Polyangium spumosum: one gene and its partner. The protein of the gene in region 1 interacts with the protein of each later gene in a pairwise test. Links are inferred from orthologs where the notes say so. Each region holds a gene or a part of one and is shown on either strand. Other genes may lie near its edges. The genes, in order: GF068_RS46385 and priA.

The links.
Region 2: the proteins of GF068_RS46385 (region 1) and priA interact in binary tests that used the Escherichia coli proteins (3 or more experiments, as listed by UniProt). The link is inferred for Polyangium spumosum from one-to-one orthologs.

What each region holds. Positions count from the first base shown.
Region 1 is NZ_WJIE01000006.1:630,089-637,694, reverse strand. Bases 2,128-4,925 are described here. They hold GF068_RS46385 (single-stranded DNA-binding protein), read left to right. Parts: upstream 2,128-3,115; coding sequence 3,116-3,736; downstream 3,737-4,925. Other genes in these bases: GF068_RS23505 (integration host factor subunit alpha), read right to left, coding at 4,802-4,925; GF068_RS23510 (MerR family transcriptional regulator), read right to left, coding at 4,407-4,796; GF068_RS23515 (hypothetical protein), read right to left, coding at 3,739-4,395; mgtE (magnesium transporter), read left to right, coding at 2,128-3,028. In the rest of the region: GF068_RS23530 (hypothetical protein), read right to left, coding at 1-1,241; more of mgtE, read left to right, coding at 1,640-2,127; more of GF068_RS23505, read right to left, coding at 4,926-5,128; GF068_RS23500 (cellulose synthase family protein), read right to left, coding at 5,247-6,782; GF068_RS23495 (hypothetical protein), read left to right, coding at 6,972-7,606. UniProt on the Escherichia coli protein: Plays an important role in DNA replication, recombination and repair. Binds to ssDNA and to an array of partner proteins to recruit them to their sites of action during DNA metabolism. Acts as a sliding platform that migrates on DNA via reptation.
Region 2 is NZ_WJIE01000005.1:718,362-726,114, forward strand. The notes cover bases 2,438-5,382. They hold priA (replication restart helicase PriA), read right to left. Parts: upstream 5,073-5,382; coding sequence 2,802-5,072; downstream 2,438-2,801. Other genes in these bases: GF068_RS20370 (PAS domain S-box protein), read right to left, coding at 2,438-2,677; GF068_RS20380 (serine/threonine-protein kinase), read right to left, coding at 5,154-5,382. Also shown: GF068_RS20360 (C45 family autoproteolytic acyltransferase/hydrolase), read left to right, coding at 1-807; GF068_RS20365 (LolA family protein), read left to right, coding at 807-1,457; more of GF068_RS20370, read right to left, coding at 1,466-2,437; more of GF068_RS20380, read right to left, coding at 5,383-6,569; GF068_RS20385 (hypothetical protein), read right to left, coding at 6,620-7,753.

The DNA of each region.
Region 1 (7,606 bases):
AAGATCGGGTTCGGGACCATGGTGCCCGAGCGATCCGGGATCTCCGCGGAGGAGAACGCCTGGACGTAGCGCGACGTCGGGTAGAGGAAGTCGATACCGAAGCGGCGCTTCTGATCCCAGCAGCGCAGGTTGATGTCGTCCTCCTCGGGCGAGAGCAGCGCCGGGCCGCCCTGCGGGTTCGTGCAGGTCGGATCGGCGGGGCACTCGCCCGGATCCTGGCCGCACGACTTGCAGCACGGGTCGTTCGGATCGACGGCGCACTCCTGACGCGCGCGCGGCATGCGGACGTTCGTCGCGCCGATGCGGAGCTGGCCGACGTAGTAGAACTGGCCGTACTCCTTGATGGAGCAGTCGTTCTCGTCGGTGAGCATGACGATCGCGAGCAGCGAGTCGGGCCGCATGAACTCGGCGCGCTGCTGCAGGAGGATCGTGTCCGTGCCCTCGGGCGTCGCGCGGTTGTTGACGACGGAGATCGACTCGTACGGATCGGGGTCCGCGAGGAAGCGGTAGATGCTCTCGAGCTGGGACTCGTAACCGCAGCCGATCTGGCCCGTGCCGACGACCATGTCGCGCAGGTCCGCCTGCAGGCTCGGGATGTCGGCCTCGCCGGGCGGCGAGAGCTTCGGCGGCTGTGAGGGATCCCAGGCGAGGAAGCCCTTGTCGGCGCTGCCCGAGCCGTACGGGTAGGTGTCGACCGAGGCGCCGCCGCACTGACCGATACGCGAGAGCAGGTGGCCCTTGTCGTTGTTCGTCGTGTTGGGCTGCGGCGAGCACTCCTTGCTGTTCGCGTCGGAGTTCGGGCAGGAGTCTGCGCCGTGGCCGCCGATCGAGGAGCTGATGACGCCGATGTGGATGTCGAGCACCGGCTGGAACTCGCGCTTCGTGCCCGCCGGACAGTCGTCGGTCGGGTAGCCGGGCTGCATGGCCGCGGGCACGCCGTTCTCGTCGATGCAGCGCGGGTTCACGAGGCCCGCCACGAGGTCGGGCACCGCGAGCGAGAGGATGTTCTGCTTGTCGGCCATCGAGCGGGAGTTGTCGATGGCGAGCAGGATGTCGATCTTGTCGACCGAGCTCTGGGTGAGCCGCTCGACGATCGTCGCCGTGATACGGGGCTCGACGCGCTCGAGGGGCCGATCGAGGCAGCCTGCGGCGCCAGCCGCCGTCGTGGCTACGACCATCGAGAGGGCCGCTCGGGCCGCGCGCTTCCCCAGGAAGCTTTTCTGACGCTGTAAGCCTTTCATGCTGAGCTCCTTAGCCGACCTTACGCTGGGCTCGTCCCAGAAACGGAGTTGCCGCGACGAACGGGACCCACACTGCCGGGCCCGCCCGTGATCGATGGCCTCGATGCTAGGGACCTCCCGGGAAGGCTGTCAATTCGAGATCCGGCCTGGGAACAGCCCATTTGCAGGAAAGCCCGCGATCAAAGGAGGGGACAAAGCAAAAGTCGTGCCGACTGCAAACGTGGACCTTCGTGGAGTTTCATGAAGGCATGGTGCCAACTCGGTTGGCACCATGGACAACAAGCGGGCCGATCCGGCGGAGGGCCCCTGGGCGGGGACGCGGCGGCGGCCGGGGGAGCTCGGGGTGCCCCCGCGATCCTGCTTGCGGGCGCGCGGCTCCTCTGGCTGATTGGCGCGCGATGATGCGAGTCGCCGTCGCGATGCTGCCCGAGGTGCGAGAGCTCCTCGCCGAAGATCCCGCGCAGATCGGCGCCTTGCTCGAGGAGATCCACGACGAGGACCTCGCCGACCTCATCGGCATGCTCGAGGAGCACGAGGCGGCCCTCATCCTGAAGACGCTCAAGCCCGAGGAGGCCGCGCCGATCTTCGAGCGTCTCGACGAGGATCGGCAGGAGGCGCTCGTCGAAGAGCTCGGCGTCGAGGACGCCGCGCCGATCGTCTCCGAGATGTCCGCCGACGAGCGGACCGACCTCATCGAGAACCTGCCCGAGGAGGTCGGCGACAAGCTGCTCGAGAGGGTCGAGAAGTTCGACCCCGAGGCCGCCGCCGAGGTCGAGGAGCTCGCGAAATGGCCCGAGGACAGCGCCGGCGGCCTGATGACCACCGACTACGTCTCGGTGCCGCCCTCGATCACGGTCGCCGAGGCGATCGAGCGCATCCGCGAGGCCTCCGGCGACGCGGAGACGATCTATTACGTCTACGTCCTCTCGGACGACGAGCGCCTGCTCGGCATCGTGTCCTTGCGTGATCTCCTGCTCGCCACGTCGACGGATCGGATCACCGACGTGATGACGGAGAACATCTTCGCGCTGAGCCCCGAGACCGATCAGGAGGAGGTCGCGCGGAAGATGGCGAAGTACGACTTCGCCGCGATGCCCGTGGTCGGCCCGGATCGAAAGCTGCTCGGCGTGATCACGGTCGACGACGTGATGGACGTGCTCACCGAGGAGCAGACCGAGGACATGCAGCGCCTCGCGGCCGTCGAGCCGATCGAGGAGGGCTACTTCCAGACGAGCTTCTGGACCTTCATCCAGAAGCGCGCGCCCTGGCTCGCCGCGCTGCTCGTGAGCGAGTTCATCACGGGCACCGTCATGCGCCACTACGACGCCATCATCGAGGCGGTCTCGAAGCTCGCCTACTACGTGCCGATGCTGATCTCGACGGGCGGCAACACGGGCTCGCAGTCGTCGTCGCTCATCATCCGCGGCCTCGCCGTGGGCGACGTCAAGCCGATGGACTGGAAGCGCGTCTTCGTGCGCGAGGCGGGCCAGGGGCTCGTGCTCGGCCTGATGCTCGCGATCATCGGCATGACGCGTATCTACCTGTGGGGCGACGGTCTGCCGCTGATGTTCACCGTCGGCTTCACCTTGCTCTTCATCGTGATCATGGGCTGCACGGTGGGATCGATGCTGCCGCTGCTCTTGCGCAAGCTCGGCCTCGACCCGGCGACGAGCTCGACGCCCTTCATCGCGACCCTGATCGACGTGCTCGGGATCTTGATTTACCTGAATGTCGCGAAGCTCCTGCTCGCCGAGGTGATCGCGAAAGCCGCGACAGGCTCGCACTAGGGCAGGCGGACGAGCGCGACGAAAAACCCTCGCCCTTGACGCGTCGCCGCGAACAGGGGACATGCAGACGACAGGAAGGACAAGTCGATGGCGGAAGGCTTCAATCGCGTCATGTTGCTCGGAAATCTGGGCGCGGATCCCGAGCTCCGGTTCACCCAGGGTGGCCAGGCCGTGCTCAACCTCCGCCTCGCCACGACCGAGAGTTACCTCGACAAGGACAAGGTCCGCCGCGAGCGCACCGACTGGCACAACGTCGTCGTGTGGGGCAAGCGCGGCGAGGCGCTCGCGAAGATCCTCGGCAAAGGCTCGTCCTTGTTCGTCGAGGGCTCGCTCCGCACGTCGAGCTACGACGATCGCGACGGCAACAAGCGCTACAAGACCGAGGTCATCGCGAACAACGTGATCCTCGCCGGCCGCGGTCGCGGCGCGCCCGCAGGCGACGACACGGGCCCGCCCGCCGACTTCGGCGGCCCGCCCGCGCGCGGCGGCGGCGGCGATTACGGCGACTTCGGCGGCGGCGGCGGCGCTCCACGTGGCGGCGGCGGCGGTGGCGGCTACGGCGGCGGCGCCCCGCGCGGCGGCGGCGGTGGTGGCGGCGGCGCTCCACGTGGCGGCGGTGGTGGTGGCGGCGGTGGCCGGCCTGCGCCGGATCCCGGACCTCCGCCGGACGACTTCGGCTACGACGGCGGCGACGACATCCCGTTCTGAGCTCAGGGCGAAGGTCGCGGCCTTCGCGCGAGCAGCACCACGACGAAGAGCACCCCGATCCCCGCGCCGAGCAAGGCCGCGTCACGCGGCCGCTCGGCAGCCATCAAGATCGAACGCACGAGCAAGCTCGGCGGCGGAGGCGGCACGAGCGAGCCGAGCTCCGCCTTCGCCACGAGCTCGCCGCAACGCTCGCCCGTTCGTGGCTCCTCGCAGACGAACGTACACAAGACCGCCTCGCGCGCCGCGCCCTCGAAGCCGAGCACGTGCCGGCCTCGAAACGTGACGGGAGCGTCGCCACGCGCGCCTCGGCCCGTGAGCGCTTGCTCGAAGCGACCGTCGTGCCGCGTGATGCCCTCGGCGTCCCAGCGCTCGAGCGCCACGCCCTCCGAGGCCGCGCCGCGCGCGAGGTGCGTCGCCATGCCGAACACGACCTCCTCGAGGCCCGGCGCGAACCGATCCGACGGCGCCTCCACGCACGCCACGCGAAGCCGCAGGCCCACCTCGTCCACGAAGCCACGCCGCAGGCTCACGCGCGCGCCTTTCAGGCTCGACACCTCGATCCGCGGCAGCGCCTCGGCTCGCTCCTCCGCCGCGCCCGCGGGCACGTCGAAGCGCACGACGGCCCCGCCGGAGAGCGCCTCCTCGCGCCGCTCGGTCATCACGCTCCGCGCTAGCTCTTCTTCGCCGCGGCCTTGGGCTCGTCGAGCTCACGCATCATCGCGACGAGCTCGCTTCGGATGTCGAGCAGCGCCTCGCGCATCCTGCGCGCCTGCTCCACGCTCGGATCGTCCTCGCCGGGCGGCTCGATGCCGCCCTCGCGCAGCTTGCGGCGCGCGCCCGCGATCGTGAAGCGGTGCGCGTAGAGCAGGTCCTTCACCTTGAGCAACGTCTCCACGTCGCGACGCGAGTAGACGCGTTGCCCTTTGGCGGACTTCTGCGGCCGGATGGAGCGGAACTCGCTCTCCCAGTAACGGAGCACGTGCGTCTCGACGCCGACGATCCCGGCGACCTCTCCGATGCGGTAGTAGAGCTTCGCGGGAAGCTCTCGACGCCCGGACAAGCCGCTCACTCCTCCGCGACGGCGGACGCCGCGGCGCCGTTGCTCCCGGAGGCGCGCTGGTTGAGCGCGTGCTTCAGGATCTGGCTCGCCTTGAAGGAGAGGACGCGGCGCTCGGTGATCACGATCGGATCGCCCGTCTGCGGATTCCGGCCCTGACGCTGACGTTTGTCGCGCAGGACGAAATTGCCGAAGCCCGAGATCTTGATCTTCTCGCCGCGGCCGAGGGTCTCCTTCATCGTCTCGAAGACGAGATCGACGAGGTCCGCAGACTCCTTCTTCGAGAACCCCCCGAGCCGGCCATAGACGGCTTGTACGATTTCGGCCTTGGTCATAGACGAAGTCCCGCCTGTACGACGCCGAGGATAAGAGCCCGGGCCGGGAATATCCAGGGGGGAGTTGATCGAGATCGTGGGGTGACGGGGCGTCAGGGCGACGCGGGAGGCGGGAGGATCAGGCGGCGAGCTTGCCGACGGGCTGCTCGGCGGCGGCCGTGGGCTCGCTGGGGCGCTCGCTCGACGCGGCGAGGAGCGAGGGCGCGGCCTCACGGCGGCGCGTCGCCTGCTCGTGCGCCACGAGCATGGCCACGTAGCCGTAGCCGATCGTGAAGAGCGCCGCGAAGGGCGTGGCGAAGTAGTGGCCCGTCTGGATCGAGGCGACCGTCGCGCCGAAGGAGAGCAGGCAGAGGCCCGTCTCGAGCAGCGGCAGGTCGGCGCGGGCGCGGTAACGGCCCTTGTTGACGCCCTGCTTGGGCGTCCGGACGAACTCACCGGCCATGTGGCGCAGGCCCTCGAAGACCGCCTTCGAAAGGTGCGGCGCGAGGCCCGTGCCGAGGGCGATGAGCATCGGCAGGCGCGTGAGCGCGTTGAGGCGGCTCCGGCCCTGGGCCGCCTCGGCGAGCATGTAGAAGGCCGCGAGCGAGCCCGTCGTGGCCACGCAGAGCGGCAGGTCGACGATGAGCATCGTGAGCGTGTCCGTGGCCGGCATGAGCACGAGCGCGGGCAGGAGCAGGACGCTCAGGGTCACGAGCAGCGGATACGCGAAGTGCGGCGTGAGGTGGAAAAACGCCTCGAGGCGCTGCGAGAAGCTGATGTCCGACGAGAGCACGCGCTTGAGGAGCTTGCGGGCCGTCTGCACCGTGCCCTTGGCCCAGCGGTACTGCTGCGCGCGGAGCGCCGAGACGTCCTCGGGCAGCTCCGACGGCGAGACCACGTCCTCGCGGTAGACGAACTTCCAGCCCGCGAGCTGCGCGCGGTACGAGAGGTCGAGGTCCTCGGTGAGCGTGTCGTGCTGCCAGCCGCCGGCCTCGTGGATCGCGTTCTTGCGCCACATGCCGCCGGTGCCGGAGAAGTTGAAGAGCAGGTCGGCGCCGTACCGCGCGCGGTTCTCGACGAGGTGGTGGCCGTCGAGCATGAGCGCCTGCACCTTCGTGAGCACCGAGTGGTCGCGGTTCAGGTGGCCCCAGCGGGTCTGCACCATGCCGATCTTCGGGTCCTGGAAGTGACCCACGATGCTGCGGACGAACGAGGGCTGCGGGATGAAGTCCGCGTCGAAGATGGCGATGAGGTCACCCTTGGCGACCTTGAGGCCCTCGTCGAGCGCGCCCGCCTTGTAGCCGACGCGGTTCGTCCGGTGCAGGTACACGGCGTCGACGCCGCGCTCGCGCAGGCGGTCGACGTGCGCGCGGACGAGCGCCTGCGTCTCGTCGGTCGAGTCGTCGAGCACCTGGATCTCCAGCTTGTCCGCCGGGTAATCCATACGCGCGGTCGAGTCGAGCAGGCGCGCGGCCACGGTGGACTCGTTGAAGAGCGGGAGCTGGATCGTCACGCGCGGCAGGTCTTCTTCGGCCACCTCGGGCATCTGCTTCGCGCGCTCGATCTCGCGGCGATGCCGCAAGCACAGGAACACGAGGTGCAGCCGGTGCAGGCCGTAGGAGCTGAGAGCGAGGAGGACGGCGAAGTACAGGACGACGAGCATCGTGTGGAGCATCGTGCGCGCCTCCCTCGGGCGCAAAAAAACAGCAGAACGACGAGGGAGTACCAGAGCCCGGCCGTCATAGTTGTCATGGACTTGTAAAACGTTGTCTCCGTTTGTCTCCGTTCGTCACGGCGCGCCGCGAGGGCCCGGCCGGCCGTGACAAGTCCTGACGAACCTCGACACCCGGGTTACGCTCGAAAGGTGAACGAACGATCCGTGCAGACGACCCGCGCCGCGCTCGAAGACCTCAAGACGCGGCACATCGCCTTCCTGCGAGCGCGGCTCTCCTCGCCCGCGGCGCGCGCCGAGTGGCAGAAGACCGTGGCCGACGTGCTCGACGAGCTCCGGTTCGCGCCGCTCGGTCGCGTCGTCGAGCCGAGCTCGCTCGTCTCCGCCCTCGACGCGGCGATCACCAAGCAGACGGTCGACACCAAGCTGCGCCCCGCGATCGAGCGGCTCGCGCGCGAGGTGCACGCGGTCCTGGTGAAGGAGGACGCGACGATCGGCTCGTTCGTACCGGAGCACGCGAGGCGCGAGCTCGCCGCGCTCTTCGCGCGCCCCGACGTCCTGCCGCCGAAGCTCGTGCGCGAGATCGCCGAGAGCGAGGCGGCGCGCGAGGTCATGCGCGAGGTGATGGCCGACGCGCTGAAGCAGTTCTCCGAGCGCGTGAACCCGTTCGTCGCCGAGTGGGGGCTGCCCTCGCTGATGAAGAAGCTCGGGCCGTTCGGGCTCGGCGGCGTGGGCAAGGCGATCGACGGGCTGCGCGTAGATTTCGAGAAGCGGCTCGATCCGGAAATCCGGAAGTTTCTGCTGGGCTTCTCGGGCAAGGCCGTGAA
Region 2 (7,753 bases), on another replicon or contig:
TTCGACACCGGCAAGGCCGTCTTCCTCGTCCGCGAACAGGGCCGTATTCCTTATGCCTCCGTCGCCTGGCCCGGCCTCGTCGGCGCCGTCAGCGGCATGAACGCCGAGGGCCTCGCGCTCGTCGTCCACGGCGCCCGCGCGAGCGATCCGCGCCCCGTCGGCGAGCCCGTCGTCCACACGACGCGCGATCTGCTCGCCCGCGCCCGCACCACCGAAGAGGCCGTCGAGCTCCTCCGCGATCGCGCCCCCATGGTCTCGCACATGATCATGCTCACCGACGCGAAGGGCGACGTCGCCATCGTCGAGCGCGCCCCGGGCCATCCGATCCACGTCCGTCGTGGACGCGGCAAGGTCCCCCTCACGAACCACCTCGAAGGCCCGCTCGCCGGCGATCCCGCGAACCGCCGCGTCGAGGAGAAGACCTCCACCCGCCCCCGCCGCGCGCGCCTCGACGAGCTGCTCGCGAATCTCCCGCCCGGCGCGTCCGTCGAACGCGTGGTGGGCGTCTTGCGCGACAAAAAGGGCCTCGGCGACGTGGAGCTCCCGATCGGCCACCGCCGCGCGCTCGACGCGCTCATCGCCACACACGCCGTCGTCATGGACACCACGGCGCGTGTCCTCTGGGTCAGCGAAGGCCCCCACCTGCTCGGCCGCTTCGTGCGCTTCGACCTCGCCCGGCTCCTCGGATCGAGCTACGAACCCAGAGACGACGAGCCCATCGTCACCCTCCCCGAGGACCCGCTGCATCGGTCCCCGGCCTACGAGGCGTGGGAAAAAGCGGGAATGCCGCATCATGGAGAGCTCTGATGGATCGACGTGATTTCTTCCGAAATGCCCTCGCCGCCTCGGGCGCGCTCCTCCTCCCCTCGACGTTGGCCTCCGAGGCGTACGCCGACGAGGTCTCCGAGGTCCTCGCCCAGATCACGAAGGCCCGCGCGGATCTGAAGACGCTCGTCGGCCCCTTCGAGCAGGAGCGGACGATCGGCCTGCTCGCCACGGCCGTGAAGAGCGCCGGCGAGATGAGCCTGGTCCGGCCCGATCGATTGCGCTGGGAGCTCTTGCCCCCCGACGCGGTCACCTACTGGGTCGGCCCCGAGGGTTTTTCCTTCGCGACCCCGCGCGGCGCGGCGAGCGTCGGCAAGGCCGCCGCGGGCCGGTTCGCCGCGGTGCTCGGCGATCTCTTGATCCTGATGGGCGGCGACCTCCAGCAGCTCCGCGCCCGCTACGAGCTCACGGTCCCCAGCAAAAAAGACGGCATCACGCTCCGGGCCGTGCCCCGCGCCGAGGACGTGAAGAAACACGTCAAGCGCCTCGAAATGCGCCTCGGCCTCGAGCTCTGGACGATCAAGGAGGTCACGATCGAGGAGCAGAGCGGCGATCTGAGCGTCATTCGATTCGGAAAGCTCAAGCGCGACGTCGCCGTCGACCCGGCGAAGATGAAGCCCTCGAAGCGCTGAAATGTCCCCTAGCGGCGCGCGATCTTCCGCGCCGCCGCCAATCCATCTCGCAACGTCGCTTTCGTCGTGATCCCGCCGAGCCCGAGGTCGAGGTCCACGAGCGCCCGGGCCGCCGAGGGCGAGAGGCCCGTGAGCACCACCCGCGCGCCGAGCAGGCCCACCGCTTTCGTCGCGCTCACGAGCGCCTCCGCGACGGACGCGTCCACCGACGGCACGCCCGTCACGTCGAGAATGGCGACCTCGGCCGCGTGGGTCACCACGCCGTCGAGCAGCGTCGCCATCATTTGCTCGGCCCGCGCGTGGTCCACGGTCCCCACGAGCGGCATCAAGAGGACGCCGTCGCCGAGCGGCACGAGCGGCGTGGAGATCGCCCGGAGCATCTCGCGTTGCGCGCGGATCGTCTCCTCCTGCGCCGCAGCCGCCTGCGCCGCGCGCTCGGCCGCGAGCTGCTCCGTCACGTCCGTCAAGACCGCCTGCGAACGAACCGTATTGCCGTGCTCGTCCCGATCGGCGATCGCCGAGAGCATCACGTCCATCACCGAGCCGTCCTTGCGGACGAACTGATAAAGGATGTTGTCGCATCGACCGGTCTTGAAGAACTCCGGCAATACGACCTCACGGGCATATTTCGAGGATTCCGACGTCAAGAACTCCGACGAGCGCCGCCCGAGCACCTCGTCCGCCGTGTACCCCATCGCCTCGACCCATCGGTCGTTCACCGCGGAGAGCCGCCCCTGCGCGTCGATCGAATGCATGATCGCCGGCAGGCGGCTGTAGAACCATTCGTGGTGCCTCTCCGCGTGATCCGCCGCGCGGCGCGCCTCCGCGAGGGCCGCGGCCGATTGCCTCGCGAGGGACGTGGCGACGCGCTCGATGACCTCCTCGACGAAGGACGCCGCCGCTCCGCCGCCCGAAGGTTCGCTCGACGCGAGGGCGTGGCGGACGAGGGCGCGACGGACGGCGCCGAGCAAGACGAGCGCGCCGTCGAGCGGGGTCTCTGCGCGCTCCAGATGCTCGAGCAGGGCCGCGGCGAGGGCCTCCGGGTCGCCGTCCGGAGGTGGGCGAAGGATCCCGTCCACGAGCGGCGCGAGGCTCGAAACGGGCGCGCCCGCCGCTCCGCGCCCGACGCGCTCTTCCAGGTCCCGGCCGGCCTCTTCCAGGATGGCGTCACGCCGGGTGAGCAGCGAGACGAGCGCGGCGGCAATCGAAGGGGGCGACATGAGCGCGCGTTTATAGGTCGAGCGCCCGCGTTTGGAAACGATCTTTTGAGCACGAACGAACTGTAATTTCGCCCGAGGCTGGATTCCATGGACGCTCGCTCGCCCTCGCTCCGGGCGCGCGGCCTCACAACATCGCCACGGGATCCATGTCCACCACGACCCGCACCCGCCGATCGATCTCCGGGATCGCCGCGGCCGCCACCTGGGTCGCCGCCCGGAGGGCGCGCCGATCCTTGGAGCGCAAAAGGACGCGGAATCGATACCGGCCGCGCAGCCGCGCGAGCGGCGCCGCCGCGGGGCCGAGCACCTCGACGACGCGTGATTGTCCCTCGGGCGAGGTCTTCGCGTGCGCCGCGATCACGCCCGCCGCGCGCCGCGCCACGTCCTCGTCGAGCGCGTCGACCCGGAAGAGCGACAGCCGCGAAAAGGGCGGATATCCGACCTCGGCCCGATCGGCGAGCTCGTGCTCCAGAAAGGCGCTCACGTCGTGCCGCATCGCGAATTGCACGGCCGGCTGCGCGGGGTTTCGCGTTTGAATGATCACGCGGCCAGGGCGATCGCGCCTCCCGGCGCGCCCCGCGACCTGCACGAGGAGCTGGAACCCACGCTCGGAGGCGCGAAAATCCGGCAATGACAGCGCCGCGTCCGCGTTGAGCACGCCGACGAGCGTCACATTGCCGAGGTCGTGCCCCTTCGTGACCATTTGCGTGCCCACGAGCACGTCGATCTCGCCCGCCCGCATCTTCGCGAGGATCGCCTCGGCCTTCGCGCCGTCGGCGACGTCCCGGTCGAGCCGCGCCACGCGCGCCGCGGGGAAGGCCTCCGCGATGGTCTCCTCGAGCCGCTCGGTCCCGAGCCCCTCGAGCGCGAGCGAGGGCGCCTTGCACTCCGCGCACGCCGCGGGCATCGGCCCCTCCCAGTCGCAATAATGGCACCGCATGCGCCCGCCCCGCGCCCGGTGGAACGTGAGCGCCACCGAGCACGAGAGGCACGTCGCCACGTGCCCGCACGACTCGCACACGACGCTCGGCGCGAAGCCGCGTCGATTGAGGAACAGGATCGCCTGCTCCCCCGCGGCGAGCGACTTTTCGAGCGCGCGGTGGAGCGGCAACGAGACGAGCTTGTTCCCCGTCGGCCCCGGCCCGATCCGCCGCAGATCGACCGTCGTCACCTCGGGCAACGTCGCCTCCCGGTGCGCGCGGTCGGGCAGGCGTAATTCGACGAGTTTTCCCTGACGAGCGAGCTGCACCGATTCGAGCGACGGCGTCGCCGACCCGAGCACCGCCACGGCCGAGGCGCGGTGCGCCCGCAACAAGGCCATGTCGCGGGCGTGATACCGCACGCCCTCCTCCTGCTTGAACGAGCCGTCGTGCTCCTCGTCCACGAGGACGAGCCCGAGGTTCGTGACGGGCGCGAAGATCGCCGAGCGCGCCCCGATCGCCACGCGCACGGCCCCCGTCCGCACGCGCTTCCACATCGCGTGCCGATCCGACTCCGACAAACCGCTGTGCAAGACCGCGAGGTCATCGCCGAACCGCGCCCGGAAGCGCGACACGAGCTGCGGCGTGAGCGCGATCTCCGGCACCATCACGATCGCGCCCCGCCCCCGCGCGAGGCACCCCGCGATGGCGCGCAGATACACCTCGGTCTTTCCGGACCCGGTCACGCCAAAAAGAAGAAATGCGGCCGGCTTCGCCTCCGAGAGCGCTCCCTCGATCCGCGCCTCGGCCGCCGCCTGCGCCTCGTTCAATGCCGGCGGCTCGTCCTTCGGCTCGGGCCGCGCGAAGAACGCGTCGCGCGGCGGCTCCCGCTCCTCCACGACCACGAGCCCCAGCGACGCGAGCTTCTTCACGGCGGCCCGGGCATTACCGAATTTCTCCTCGAGCCGGGCGATCGGCATCTCCCCGTTCGCCCGGAGCAGCGCCAGCGCCGACGCGGCTTGCCCGCGCAAGACCCCCGGCTCCTCCACGGCGTCCGTGGGCCGCGCATACGCGATCTTGCGCCCGCCCACCTGCTTGACGCGCGAGAGCGTGCCCGGGAGCTCGCCTTGCGCCTCGAGCGCGCGCACGTCCTCGCGCTCGACGGCCGGCAACGCGAGCCGGAGGACCTCGCCGATCGGCGCGAAATAATACGACGAGAGCTCCCGCAAAAACGAGAGCAGCTCCCCCGGCAGGACGGGCTCGGGATCAACGACCGCCGTGATGGGCTTGAGCCGCACGCCCTCGGGCGCGTCGCCCTCGGAGGTCGCGAGGACCACGCCGAGGACCTTCTTTCGGCCGAACTCGACGAGCACCCGCGCGCCCGGACGAACCGAAGCGGCGAGCGCGGGCGGGACCTCGTAGGAGAAGGCCCGAGCGAGCGGGACGGGGACGGCGACCTCGCAGAGCAGGGGCATGGTTGCCCGGAGAGGTATCAGGTTTTCGAGGGTCGTGCACCCGGGAGGACGGGCGGACGCGACGACGACGATTGAGCCTTTTCAGCCGCCCGCCGTGAGCTGCAGCATCACGAGCCCCGCCACCATCGCCGCGGCGAGCAGCAAGATCGCCCCGGCATACCCGCCCTCGGACGCCTCGCGCGGCGCGACCTTCATCGGCGCTTTGCCTTCGCCTTGCGATTTCAACGCGCGGCGCCGCTTCTTCGCGAGGCGCCTCTCCCGCTCCGCCGGGCCCTCCGACCTCGCCTGCCGCACGCCGCTCTCCGGCGCGGGCGCCTTCTCCTCGGGGCGCGGCACGACCCGCTGCGTGGGCGGCGTGGGCGTGTGGTTCGTGTTTGTCTTGGCCGCATTACCGTTCGCCGGCCGCGCGCGCTTGCCGATCGGCGTGATCACCGCGACGGGGCCGCGCTCGATCGCCTCGATCGCGCGCTGCCGCGCCCTCCGCTCGGAGAGCACTTCCTTGCCGAAATGCTGCGTGAGCCACGCGCCGAACTGGATCGAGCTCGCGAGCATCCTCGTCTTCGCCGCGTACACCTCGAGGTCGCGCAGCATCGCCGCGGCCGTGGGGTATCGCTCGTCCTTGTCCTGGGCGAGCGCGCGCCGCACGATCCCGAAGAGCTCCTGCTCCTCGGGCAAACCTCGGCTCGGCAGCTCCGGGATCTCGGCCCGGCGCGAGGCGTCGAGCAGCGATTCGCCCTGCCGCGCCTTGTAGAGCCTCCGGCCGGCGAGCAGCTCCCACAGGATGATGCCGACCGCGAACACGTCCGAGCTCGCCCCGAGCGCCTCGCCCCGCGCCTGCTCCGGGCTCATGTACCCGGCTTTGCCCTGGAGCGCCGTCTCCACGCCGCCCGGCGCGCCGGCCCGCGCGATGCCGAAATCGCAGAGCTTCACCGTCCCCTCGAAGCTCACGAGCACGTTCGATGGCGAGACGTCGCGGTGCACGATCCCGAGCGGCGCGCCGCGCTCGTCCTTCATTCGATGCGCGTAATCGAGGCCCCGCAGGACGTCGCCGACGAGCAAGAGCGAATACGCGACCGGGAAGGGCACCTTCGCCGCGGCGGCGCGGCGCAGGAGCTCGCGCAGGTCGTAGCCCTCGACGTATTCCATCGCGAGGTAAAGGCTGTCACCGTCGCGGCCGAGGTCGTGGACGAGGGCCACGTTCGTGTGGCGAAACAGGCTCGTGATCCGCGCCTCCTCCGCGAGCATCTCGGCCATGCGCGTATCGTGCGCGAGCTCGGGCAGGACCTCCTTGATGACGCAAAGGCGATACGCGCCGAGCTCGGTCTTCTGGCGGGCCAGGTAGACGTTGGCCATGCCGCCATAACCGATCCGCTCGAAGAGCGTGTACGGGCCGAGCTTGCAGGGCAAACGGCGGCTCGCGCGCTGCTTCCGGCGCGAGGACGGAACGGCGGAGGGCGGAGGCGTGGGGGTCGGCTTCTCGGCGAGCGCGGCGGTCATCGGCACGTCCCCCATGCCAGAGGGCCGGGGGACGGGCCAAGAAACCGCGACTAGAACAAGATCTCGCGCTGGGCGGCCTGCGGCACGCCGCGGGTCTTCTTGTTGCTACCGAAGACGATGAACGGCTCGTCACGCGCCGGGCCGGTCAGGCGCTCGTAGATGGCGTCGATCGAGAGGATCAGGCCCGCGCTGAGCGTGGCTTCGGGGCTGTAAAACGGGTTTCGCCGCTTGCCGTCGAGGCCGATCTGCGTGTTGGCGTTGCCGTAATCGATCGAGAAACCCCACTCCGAGGCGGGGAAGTAATTGATGCCGATGCCGAAGCTCGTCGTGTATCGCGTCGTCGTGGGGCTCTCGACGCGGGTCGGCTCCACGCAACCCGTGGTGATCTTCACGCAGCCGCTCGTCTGCGGCTGGTTGAGGAGCGAGTACTGCAGGCCGCCGCTCAAGAAGAGCCAGAACGTCTTGCCAAAGAGCTTCTCGTCGAAGAAGAGGAACGCGCCGGTCGCCAGCCGGTTCGTGTCGACCGAGCCACCCGTGAGCTGGTCCGACATCGTCATGGTGCCCTGGAGCGTCTGCCTCGGAAGCTGGATGTCCGGGTTCGTCGGGACCGTCGCCCGCGTGAACTGGTGATCCCAGCGCAAGCTCGTGCCGACGAAGACGTTCTTCAGGAAATCCGCCTTCTTGCCCCGCAATGGCACGATCGCGAAGATCGAGACGCGCGGCGAGGTCGTCAGGTACACCCCGCGGTCGTGCGAGAGCTTGGACGTCGGCAAAAGGACGGTGCCGTTCGCCGCCATGCTGACGCCCCATTCCTCGTCCGCGCTCCTCCAGAGCGGCTTCGCGAAAATGGCCTGAACGGGCAGATCGCGAAAGAGCGGCTCGCGCTTCGTCGTCGTGGTGTCGCTGTTCGTCAGCTCGACGTCGAAGCCGGGCGCCGTCTGCACGCGGAGCGAATACCCGCGCGGCGAGCCGTCCGCGAGCTTCGGCTCGAGGATGAAGTAGTTCAGCGTGAGGCCGAAGCCCATCGAGACGTGCTCGTGCGAGCTGCTGATGTTGTCGCGGCCAATCCCGAGCGCCGTCGTCGTGGCATTCGTACCCCAGTTGAGGTTCGACCCGCGCCAACGCACGCGCGCCGGCAGCGTATTCGGCGTCACGCCCGCGTCCGCGCCCGGTCCGGGCGGCGT